Linked DNA regions of Cohaesibacter gelatinilyticus. The protein of the gene in region 2 interacts with the protein of the main gene of each other region in a pairwise test. Links are inferred from orthologs where the notes say so. Each region holds a gene or a part of one and is shown on either strand. Other genes may lie near its edges.

Region 1 (4,827 bases), on a different replicon or contig from region 2:
TCGCATTGGACAGTGTGGTTCAATGGGCGGCAGCCAACGGCTTTGTAGGTCAGTATAAAGTGACTTTGCCACGTGGAGAAAAAGGCGTTTATACCGTCTCGGTTGATGGTCGGAATGAGGATAGCGTGTCGCCAGAAAAGGATCGCACTCTTCATCTTGATCAGTATAGCGGCAACGTTCTGGCCGATATTCGCTATGGTGATTACCCGCTACTGGCCAAGACCATGGCCTGGGGAATCGGTCTACATAAAGGAATGGCTGGCACCTGGAACTTTATTCTCAATCTTGTGCTGCTCAGCATGATACTCTTCACCTGTATCTCCGGCATTGTGATGTGGTGGAAACGTCGCCCTACTGGTGCAGGTAGATTGGTTGCTCCACCATTGCCGCAAGATATGCCGCTTTGGAAAGGTGCATTTCTGGTCGCCCTTTTCATATCCATGGCATTCCCGCTGGGTGGCCTGACATTGTTGGCCGTGATTGCGGTTGATCTATTGATCGTGACCCGCATTCCAGCCTTGAAGAAAGCCTTCTCGTAAGACTTCAAACAAGAAAAGGGCCGATATACGGCCCTTTTCCAATCTCATTATTCAGGAATGCAGTTTAACTTATTCCTGCTCGGTGCCACCTTCCGGAGCATTGTCTTCTGAGGTGTTACCCTCAGAATCTCCGTTCTCATCGCCGTTTTCCTCGGAATCATCTTCCGAAATGCGCTCTACAGAGACGACCTTTTCATCTTCACGGGTTTTGAAGACAGTCACACCTTGTGTAGAACGACCAGCGATGCGGATGCCATCGATTGGGCAGCGGATAAGCTGACCACCGTCGGTCACAAGCATAATCTGGTCACTTTCTTCTGCCGGGAAGCTGGCAATCAGGCGACCATTCCGGTTATTCACCGTCATCGCCGCAATACCCTTACCACCACGACCTGAAGTGCGATATTCGTAACAGGAGGTCCGCTTGCCAAAGCCATTTTCCGAAAGCGTCAGCACAAACTGCTCGGACAGCTCCATTTCGACATAGCGCTCATCAGAGAGAGATGTTGCAGGTACTTCTGGTGTCACATCACCATTGGCTTCCTCGCCATTCAAAGCACGGCGCAACGCGTTGGAGCGACGCAGATATTCCGTACGCTCATCTGGGGTTGCATTGAAATGCTTGACGATGGCCATCGAGATGACTTTGTCATCCTCTTCCAACTTGATGCCACGCACACCGGTAGAGCCACGGCTCTGGAAGACGCGCACATCGTCAACCGGGAAACGAATGCATTGGCCTTTGGCCGTGGTCAACATCACATCGCTATTGGTATCGCATGTTTCTACACCGACGATGCCGTCTTCGGAACCTTCTTCGAACTTCATGGCGATCTTGCCATTGCGGTTGACGAGCTTGAAGTCGGACAGCTTGTTGCGGCGAACCGAACCGGAGATGGTCGCAAAAACCAGATCCAGGGTTTCCCAGCTCTCCTCATCTTCCGGTAGTGGCAGGATGGAAGTGATACGTTCGCCCTGCTGTAGAGGCAGCAAGTTGATCAGGGCCTTGCCCTTACCTGTTGGAGCAGAGAGTGGCAGGCGCCAAACCTTCATCTTGTATGCAATACCACGAGAGGAGAAGAAGAGTACTGGCGTGTGGGTGTTGCCCACAAACAGCCGTGTGACAAAATCCTCATCCTTGGTCGCCATACCAGAGCGGCCCTTACCACCACGACGCTGAGCACGATAGGTGGAAAGAGGTACACGCTTGATATAACCGGCATGAGATACGGTCACGACCATATCTTCACGCTGAATCAGATCTTCATCATCAAAATCAGCACCACCTTCGACGATTTCTGTCCGGCGTGGTGTCGCGAATTCTTCTTTCAGCTCCAGCATCTCTTCCTTGACGATGGAATAGATCCGCTCACGAGAGCGCAGGATATCGAGATAATCCTTGATCTTCTCACCAAGGGCATTCAGCTCATCACCCACTTCGTCACGACCAAGAGCAGTCAGACGCTGCAGACGCAGATCGAGAATAGCGCGGGCCTGTTCTTCAGACAGATAATAGGTGCCGTCTTCGTTAAGTTTGTGACGTGGATCATCGATCAGCTGGATCAGAGCTTCAACATCGCGAGCAGGCCAGCGACGTTCCATCAACTCTGCACGAGCAGTTGCCGGATCTGGGGCCTTACGGATTGTAGCGATCACTTCATCAATATTGGCAACAGCAATGGCCAAGCCAACCAAGACGTGAGCGCGCTCACGTGCCTTGTTCAGCAGGAACTTGGTACGGCGACTGACGACTTCTTCGCGGAATGCGTTGAAGGCGTACAGAACGTCGCGCAGATTCATCAGTTCTGGCTTTCCACCATTCAGCGCCACCATATTGGTGCCGAAGGAAGTTTGCAGCTGTGAGAAACGATAAAGCTGATTCAGAACCACATCAGGCACTGCATCCCGCTTCAACTCGACCACAACGCGCATGCCCTGACGATCAGATTCATCGCGAATGTCGGAAATGCCTTCGATACGCTTGTCACGCACGGCTTCCGCGATCTTCTCGATCATGGAAGCCTTGTTCACTTGATATGGAATTTCGGTGATGATCAATGCGTTGCGATCCTTACGGATTTCTTCGACATCGACTTTGCCGCGCATCATGACCGAACCACGGCCGGTATTGTAAGCGCTACGAATACCGGAACGCCCCAAGATGAGACCGCCGGTCGGGAAGTCTGGCCCCGGCACGATTTCCATCAGTTCTTCTGGAGATAGAGCAGGATTATCGATAAGCGCGATAGATGCATCAATCACTTCACCCAGATTATGGGGTGGTATATTGGTGGCCATACCAACGGCAATACCGCCCGCACCATTCACCAAAAGGTTTGGGAAGCGGGATGGCAGGACGGTAGGTTCACGTTCGGAATTGTCGTAGTTGGCTGCGAAATCGACGGTATCTTTGTCCAGATCACCAAGAATGGTTGTCGTGACCTTCTCCAGACGACATTCCGTATAACGCATGGCAGCAGCGCTATCGCCATCAACGGAGCCGAAGTTTCCCTGGCCATCTATCAGAGGTAGACGCAAGGAAAAATCCTGCGTCATACGCACCAAAGCATCATAAATGGCGCTATCACCGTGCGGGTGATATTTACCCATCACGTCACCGACTACACGCGCGGATTTGCGGTAGGGCTTGTTCCACTCATACCCATTCTCATGCATTGAATAGAGAATGCGGCGGTGCACTGGTTTCAGGCCATCTCGAACATCTGGCAAAGCGCGGCTGACGATCACGCTCATGGCGTAATCGAGATAGCTACGTTTCATCTCTTCCGTGATGGAAATGGGCTTGATATCGGTGGCGATATCGCCCCCTGTCGTTGTTTGGTTATTGTCTGTCAAAGGAGCGTCTCGAATCCTAAGCAAAAAGATACGTCTGTATATCCGATTCAAGACTGATCAGCAAAGTTTACCGTCATACTCCTGTTAGCAAAATATGTGGTGGGGCTTGTGCCCGACATCACCAACTTATAAGCCTTTCGTCTCATTTCAAAAACGACTATCCTCATAAGACGCAATATTCACAAACTACAGGTGGAAAATGGCCAGTTTGCCCCTCGATTTGATGCTCAATGCATTCGTGACCTTGTTCGTCACCATCGATCCGTTGGGCCTCGCCCCTATTTTTCTTGCTATCACATCTGGTGCCAGCAAGCAGGAGAGGATGAAAATTGCAGTTCGCGCCGTTTTGACTGCTGCGGTTATCCTGATTGCTTTTGCTCTGATTGGTCAGGCAATCCTGTCTGTTCTCGGCATCTCGCTTGGAGCGTTTCGCATTGCCGGTGGATTGCTTCTCTTTGTCATTGCGTTTGAGATGGTGTTCGAGAAGCGCAAGGAGCGCAAATCCAAGTCAGCACAGAAGGCTCTCACCGATGATGAGATCCACAATATTGCGGTCTTTCCGCTTGCCATTCCGCTGATTGCCGGTCCGGGCGCAATTTCTGCCGTGCTTCTTTTGGTTTCTCAATCTTCTGGCTGGGTGGATCAGGGTTCGGTCCTGGCGGTTATTCTGTTCGTACTGATACTTGTGATGCTGATGTTCCTACTTGCAAGCCCGGTCGAGCGTTTGCTTGGCGAAAGCGGACGCAATGTGCTGACACGCTTACTCGGCGTTCTGCTGTCCGCCCTCTCGGTTCAGTTCATTGCCGATGGTATTCAGGCGATTATTGCCAGTTAGGCACTGCTGACATTTCATTTGAAATAAAAGGAGGCACGCCACCTCCTTTTTGCCTATCTTATCGGTCAGTCCGAAATAGCGACTTGGCTTTTCTGAGCAATCCATTGCATTGCCTGACGAAATGGTCCCGGACCATAACTGATACGCGCAACACCACAATCGGCCAACTGTTTATTGGATAAACTATTGTCCAGCTTCATGACATTGACTGGAAGCTCAGTATTCGCGCAGACATCATTGATCAGCTCCGTGTTGAAAAGCGCCGGAACGAAGAAAGAGCTCGCCCCTGCTTCAGCGTAAGCTGCTACTCGGTCTTTGGCTTCGCCGATCAAATCTTTGTGCTTGTTACGATCTTTTTCCTTCAAAAACAGATCCGTCCGCGCATTGATGAAGAGCGGAATACCAGCTTCGTCGGCCATTGAGCGGATGGCTTTGATACGGTCGCTTTGGATCTTGATATCATATAGCCCAGAACTTCCGACCAACTGATCTTCAAAATTGATGCCGATTGCCCCAGTACCAAGAATTTTGGCAACATTCGCAGCCAGTTCCTCTGGCTCAGTTGCATACCCGCCTTCAAAATCGACAGAAAGCGGA
Region 2 (4,493 bases):
CAGAATGAGTGATCAGCCGGATAAGAGGTGGAAAGAAGTCTGAAGACCGATACAGTCGGATGCTGCGGATCGCCGGGAGTGGAGCATGCGGCATGAAATTGCACCATCGATCCAGATCGATTGTGGAGTATCATGCGGCTTACCCGTCACCATTGAGCGGCGGCAAGCAATTGGCCTCTGACGTCACAAGAAAACTTTGAAGTTCCTCAATCGGCCTTCGGCAAACCGGTCTTCAAACCGGATGAAATGAAACACGTTTAAAGCGTGTGGTTGATGGTTAAATCAACAAGTGGAAAAGGATTCGAACCTTCGACCGACAGAACCTGAATCTGTTGCTCTACCCATTGAGCTATCCATGGTGCAAAATGTGGGAATCGAACCCACCCCTTCGGAGAAACACCCCGACGTTCGCCGCGAACTCATTGTGCATCCCGAGCGAGTTGACACATCCATACATAGAAAAGCAGGGCCGACTATGTGGGCGGAGGCGAAAACTCCTGCCGTTGATGCCGTCATCGTCGTGATCGGGAGAGCTGAGATACGCTCATGAGAAAAAAGCTGCAACAGAAAAACCGCAACCATTAGTTAAGTTGATCTTAATGTTGCAAAAACATCACAATCATGGAGGGGGGATTAAGTGCCGGATAGCCTTGGCTTGGAAGCTGTTCAAGCCTTTGGAGACCAGTCACGTGGAGCCATCTCAAACCCCTCAAAGACAAAGCCTGGTGCAACTGTGCAGCTGACAAGTGTCCAAATGCCAAGGCTTTGTGCAGATTGCCAATCACCTTTGGGAACAATGACTTGCGGGCGTTCATTGGCGATTATATCGGAACCGAGAACATGATGTGTCATGCTTTTCCCATCAGAGGAAAGGCAAAGCTCAAGAGGTGACCCTGCATGCCAGAACCAAATTTCCGTGGCATCAACTTTGTGCCAGTGGGATCGATCACCTTTTTCCAACAGGTAATAGATGGCGGTTGAATAACCACGCCCTTGCGGTCCGTCATGATCGCGAAAGGTTTCGACATAATAGCCGCCTTCGGGGTGTGGTTGCATGTTCAATGCTGTAATAATTTCTTCGGCACTGGTCATGAGAGATTCAATATGGTTTGCGGAAAATCTGGAAATGAAAAAGGCCAGATTTGCATCTGGCCCAATTCCCGTTAGATATCGAGGTTTGCCACATTCAAGGCATTGTCCTGAATGAAAGCCCGGCGCGGTTCAACGTCGTCGCCCATCAGCTTGGCGAAAATATCATCCGCGTCATCCGCTTCCTGAACCTTGACTTGCAACAGAGTGCGCACTTCCGGATCCAGCGTGGTTTCCCAAAGTTGCTCGGCATTCATCTCGCCCAGCCCCTTGTAGCGCTGCATGGAAATACCCTTGCGACCCAAGGCATAAACCTCATTGAGCAAGGAAATTGGTCCGTGAATTGAATATTCCTTCTCACGGCGGCGCATCAATGTGCCTTCTCCAAAGCTTCCCGAAAGATCGGCAGCCAGCTGATTCAGCTTGATGGCATCGGCAGATTGCAACAGGGCAGGATCCAGAATGGCAACTTCACGCACACCACGCACTTCGCGCTCGAACAAATAACCGCCATCATCCTGAATGCTTCCGGACCAACCGCGCTCTGTCTCTTCCGCTACCCAATCAAGACGCTGAGCAACTTCATTAAGGGCAATATTCTGCTTGGCTGCATCGTCAGTCAATGTTGGGTCTAGCAGTCCGGAAATGGCAGCTTGTTCAACGACGCTGCGATTATAACGCGAATGCAGACCATCCAGAATGGAGCCGAAATTGCGGGCTTCATCCAGCAAACCACGCAAATCAGGACCAGCACGTTCAACGCCAACACCAGAAATCAGAACGGCCTCATCAAGACCGGCATCGATCAGATAATCCTGAAAGGCGCGCTCATCCTTCAGATATTGTTCGGACTGCCCACGCTTGACCTTGTAGAGCGGAGGCTGAGCAATATAAAGATGGCCGGCCTCTACCAGCTCCGGCATTTGACGGAAGAAGAAGGTCAGCAACAGGGTACGGATATGAGCGCCATCTACGTCAGCATCCGTCATGATGATGATTTTGTGATAGCGCAGTTTTTCCTGCTTGAATTCTTCCTTGCCAATACCAGTACCAAGAGCGGTAATCAGCGTACCGATCTCTTGCGAAGACAGCATCTTGTCAAAGCGTGCACGCTCGACATTGAGAATTTTACCACGAAGCGGCAGGATTGCCTGATTGGAGCGAGAGCGTCCCTGTTTTGCAGAGCCACCAGCGGAATCACCCTCCACCAGGAACAATTCTGATTTGGCAGGATCGCGTTCCTGACAATCGGCCAGCTTCCCGGGAAGGGAAGCGATATCCAACGCACCCTTCCGGCGGGTTAATTCACGCGCTTTACGGGCCGCATCACGAGCGGCGGCGGCTTCCACCACCTTGGAGACAATCATCTTGCCTTCAGATGGATTCTCTTCCAGCCACTCCTTCAAGGCAGCATTGATCAAATTCTCGACAACCGGACGAACTTCACTCGAGACCAGTTTATCCTTGGTCTGAGAGGAGAATTTCGGGTCAGGTACTTTAACGGACAGCACACAAGTCAGGCCTTCACGGCAATCATCACCGGTCGGATTGACCTTCTCACGTTTCAAAAGACCCGAGCTTTCTGCATAACCGGTGATCTGACGGGTCAGAGCGGCACGGAAACCGGCCAAGTGGGTGCCGCCATCACGCTGCGGAATGTTGTTGGTAAAGCACAGCACATTTTCATGATAGCTGTCATTCCACCAAAGTGCGGCTTCTACGGTGATGCCGTCTTTCTCAGCTGTCACAGACAGGGGTGCTTCAATCAAAGGTTTCTTGGCACGATCAAGCCAGGTCACAAAAGCTTCCAGACCGCCCTCGTAATACATTTCCTCGACGACAGGGTCTGTACTGCGATTGTCGGTCAGCAGGATACGTGCGCCGGAATTGAGGAAGGCCAGTTCGCGCAGGCGATGCTCAAGGGTTGCGAATTTGAACTCGATATGAGTGAAGGTCTCATCGCTTGGATAGAAGGTAACTTCCGTCCCCTTCTTGCCATTTGCAGGGCCGACAACCTTCAATGGGCTGACAGCTTCACCATGAGAAAACTCGATCTCATGCTCCTGATCGTTGCGCCAGATACGCAAGATGAGCTTGGTTGAGAGAGCATTCACCACCGAGACGCCTACGCCATGCAGACCACCGGAAACCTTGTAGCTGTTGGAGTCGAACTTGCCGCCAGCATGAAGCTGGGTCATGATCACTTCCGCAGCGGAAATTCCCTCTTCCGGATGCAGGTCAGTCGGAATACCACGACCGTTATCGGTTACGGTCACGGAACCGTCAGCATTGAGTGTAACAGTCACCAGATCGGCATGACCAGCCAAGGCCTCATCGATGGCATTGTCCACCACTTCATAGACCATGTGATGCAGGCCAGAGCCGTCATCAGTATCGCCAATATACATGCCGGGGCGCTTGCGCACCGCATCCAGGCCTTTGAGAACTTTAATGGAGTCTGCGCCATATTCAGCGCCGGAATTCTGTTCAGTCTCGCTCATGCGAATCAGTCATCCTCGGATAAAGGGGTAACCCTTCACTTATACGTGGTTTCGCGTCTCGATCAACCAATGGGAGGCTGTGAAATCAACCCTTTGCGGGCAATTGTGGAGAGAGAAGCCCCAAAGCCATATTTGCGAGCATTTTATTGCACAATAGAGTTTATTTTATGCCTGCTTTTCGCTGCAAATACCGAATATAGGCTGTGATCATGGCCAGATCAGTCTGGCTGATTCCCTCAATTGCCGGCATGTCGCCATAATCCCAATGATGCGCTGTGACACCTTGCAAGGCAGCAAGCGCAAAAGCCTGATCGCTATGGTGGGATGGCCTGTATATCTCGTGCACCAAGGGCGGGCCGAAACTTGAGCCACGCGCTTCAATGCCATGGCATTGAATACAGGCACCGTTATAGAGACGCAGGCCGTCTGATCGGATTTTATCAGTATCCAGCGAAAAGGCATTGCCATGCAAAGGACCGTCATTTTCGCCTTCTTTTCCAGATTGAAGAGCCAGCAGTGCCGCAATGACAATGAGTATAGCAAACATCATCAATTTTTGCGGCTTCATCATCTGTCGCCTTCCTCGCTCAAAACTGGTGTCAGTTGGCCATTGTCGACAATGAAACGCTGAGCGCGTTCTCCCAACGGGGCAAATACAGGATCATCGGTACCTGTCACCCAGGCCTGACAACCAAGACGGTCGAGAATATCGAAGAGTGCCAGCCGCCGCGTTTCATCCAGATGGGCGGCAACTTCGTCCAGCAGAACAATCGGGCTTTTCTGATTGCGTTTGGCCACTAGATGCGCATGGGCCAAAACGATACCCAGCAACAAAGCTTTTTGCTCGCCGGTCGAGCATTTGGCCGCCGGCATCTCTTTGCCAACATGATTGACCGCAAGGTC

What was found. Proteins that work in one complex are often made in the same cells at the same time.
Region 1: the proteins of gyrB (region 2) and gyrA interact in binary tests that used the Escherichia coli proteins (3 or more experiments, as listed by UniProt). The link is inferred for Cohaesibacter gelatinilyticus from one-to-one orthologs.

Annotation. Positions count from the first base shown.
Region 1 is NZ_OBEL01000001.1:1,238,706-1,243,532, reverse strand. The notes cover bases 409-3,759. They hold gyrA (DNA gyrase subunit A), read right to left. Parts: upstream 3,396-3,759; coding sequence 609-3,395; downstream 409-608. Other genes in these bases: CRO57_RS05520 (MarC family protein), read left to right, coding at 3,595-3,759; CRO57_RS05530 (PepSY-associated TM helix domain-containing protein), read left to right, coding at 409-539. Also shown: more of CRO57_RS05530, read left to right, coding at 1-408; more of CRO57_RS05520, read left to right, coding at 3,760-4,230; CRO57_RS05515 (isocitrate lyase/PEP mutase family protein), read right to left, coding at 4,296-4,827. UniProt on the Escherichia coli protein: A type II topoisomerase that negatively supercoils closed circular double-stranded (ds) DNA in an ATP-dependent manner to maintain chromosomes in an underwound state.
Region 2 is NZ_OBEL01000003.1:352,192-356,684, forward strand. Bases 878-3,894 are described here. They hold gyrB (DNA topoisomerase (ATP-hydrolyzing) subunit B), read right to left. Parts: upstream 3,591-3,894; coding sequence 1,164-3,590; downstream 878-1,163. Other genes in these bases: CRO57_RS15520 (cupin domain-containing protein), read right to left, coding at 878-1,092; CRO57_RS15530 (c-type cytochrome), read right to left, coding at 3,751-3,894. Outside these bases: more of CRO57_RS15520, read right to left, coding at 667-877; more of CRO57_RS15530, read right to left, coding at 3,895-4,161; DNA replication/repair protein RecF, read right to left, coding at 4,158-4,493. UniProt on the Escherichia coli protein: DNA gyrase negatively supercoils closed circular double-stranded DNA in an ATP-dependent manner to maintain chromosomes in an underwound state.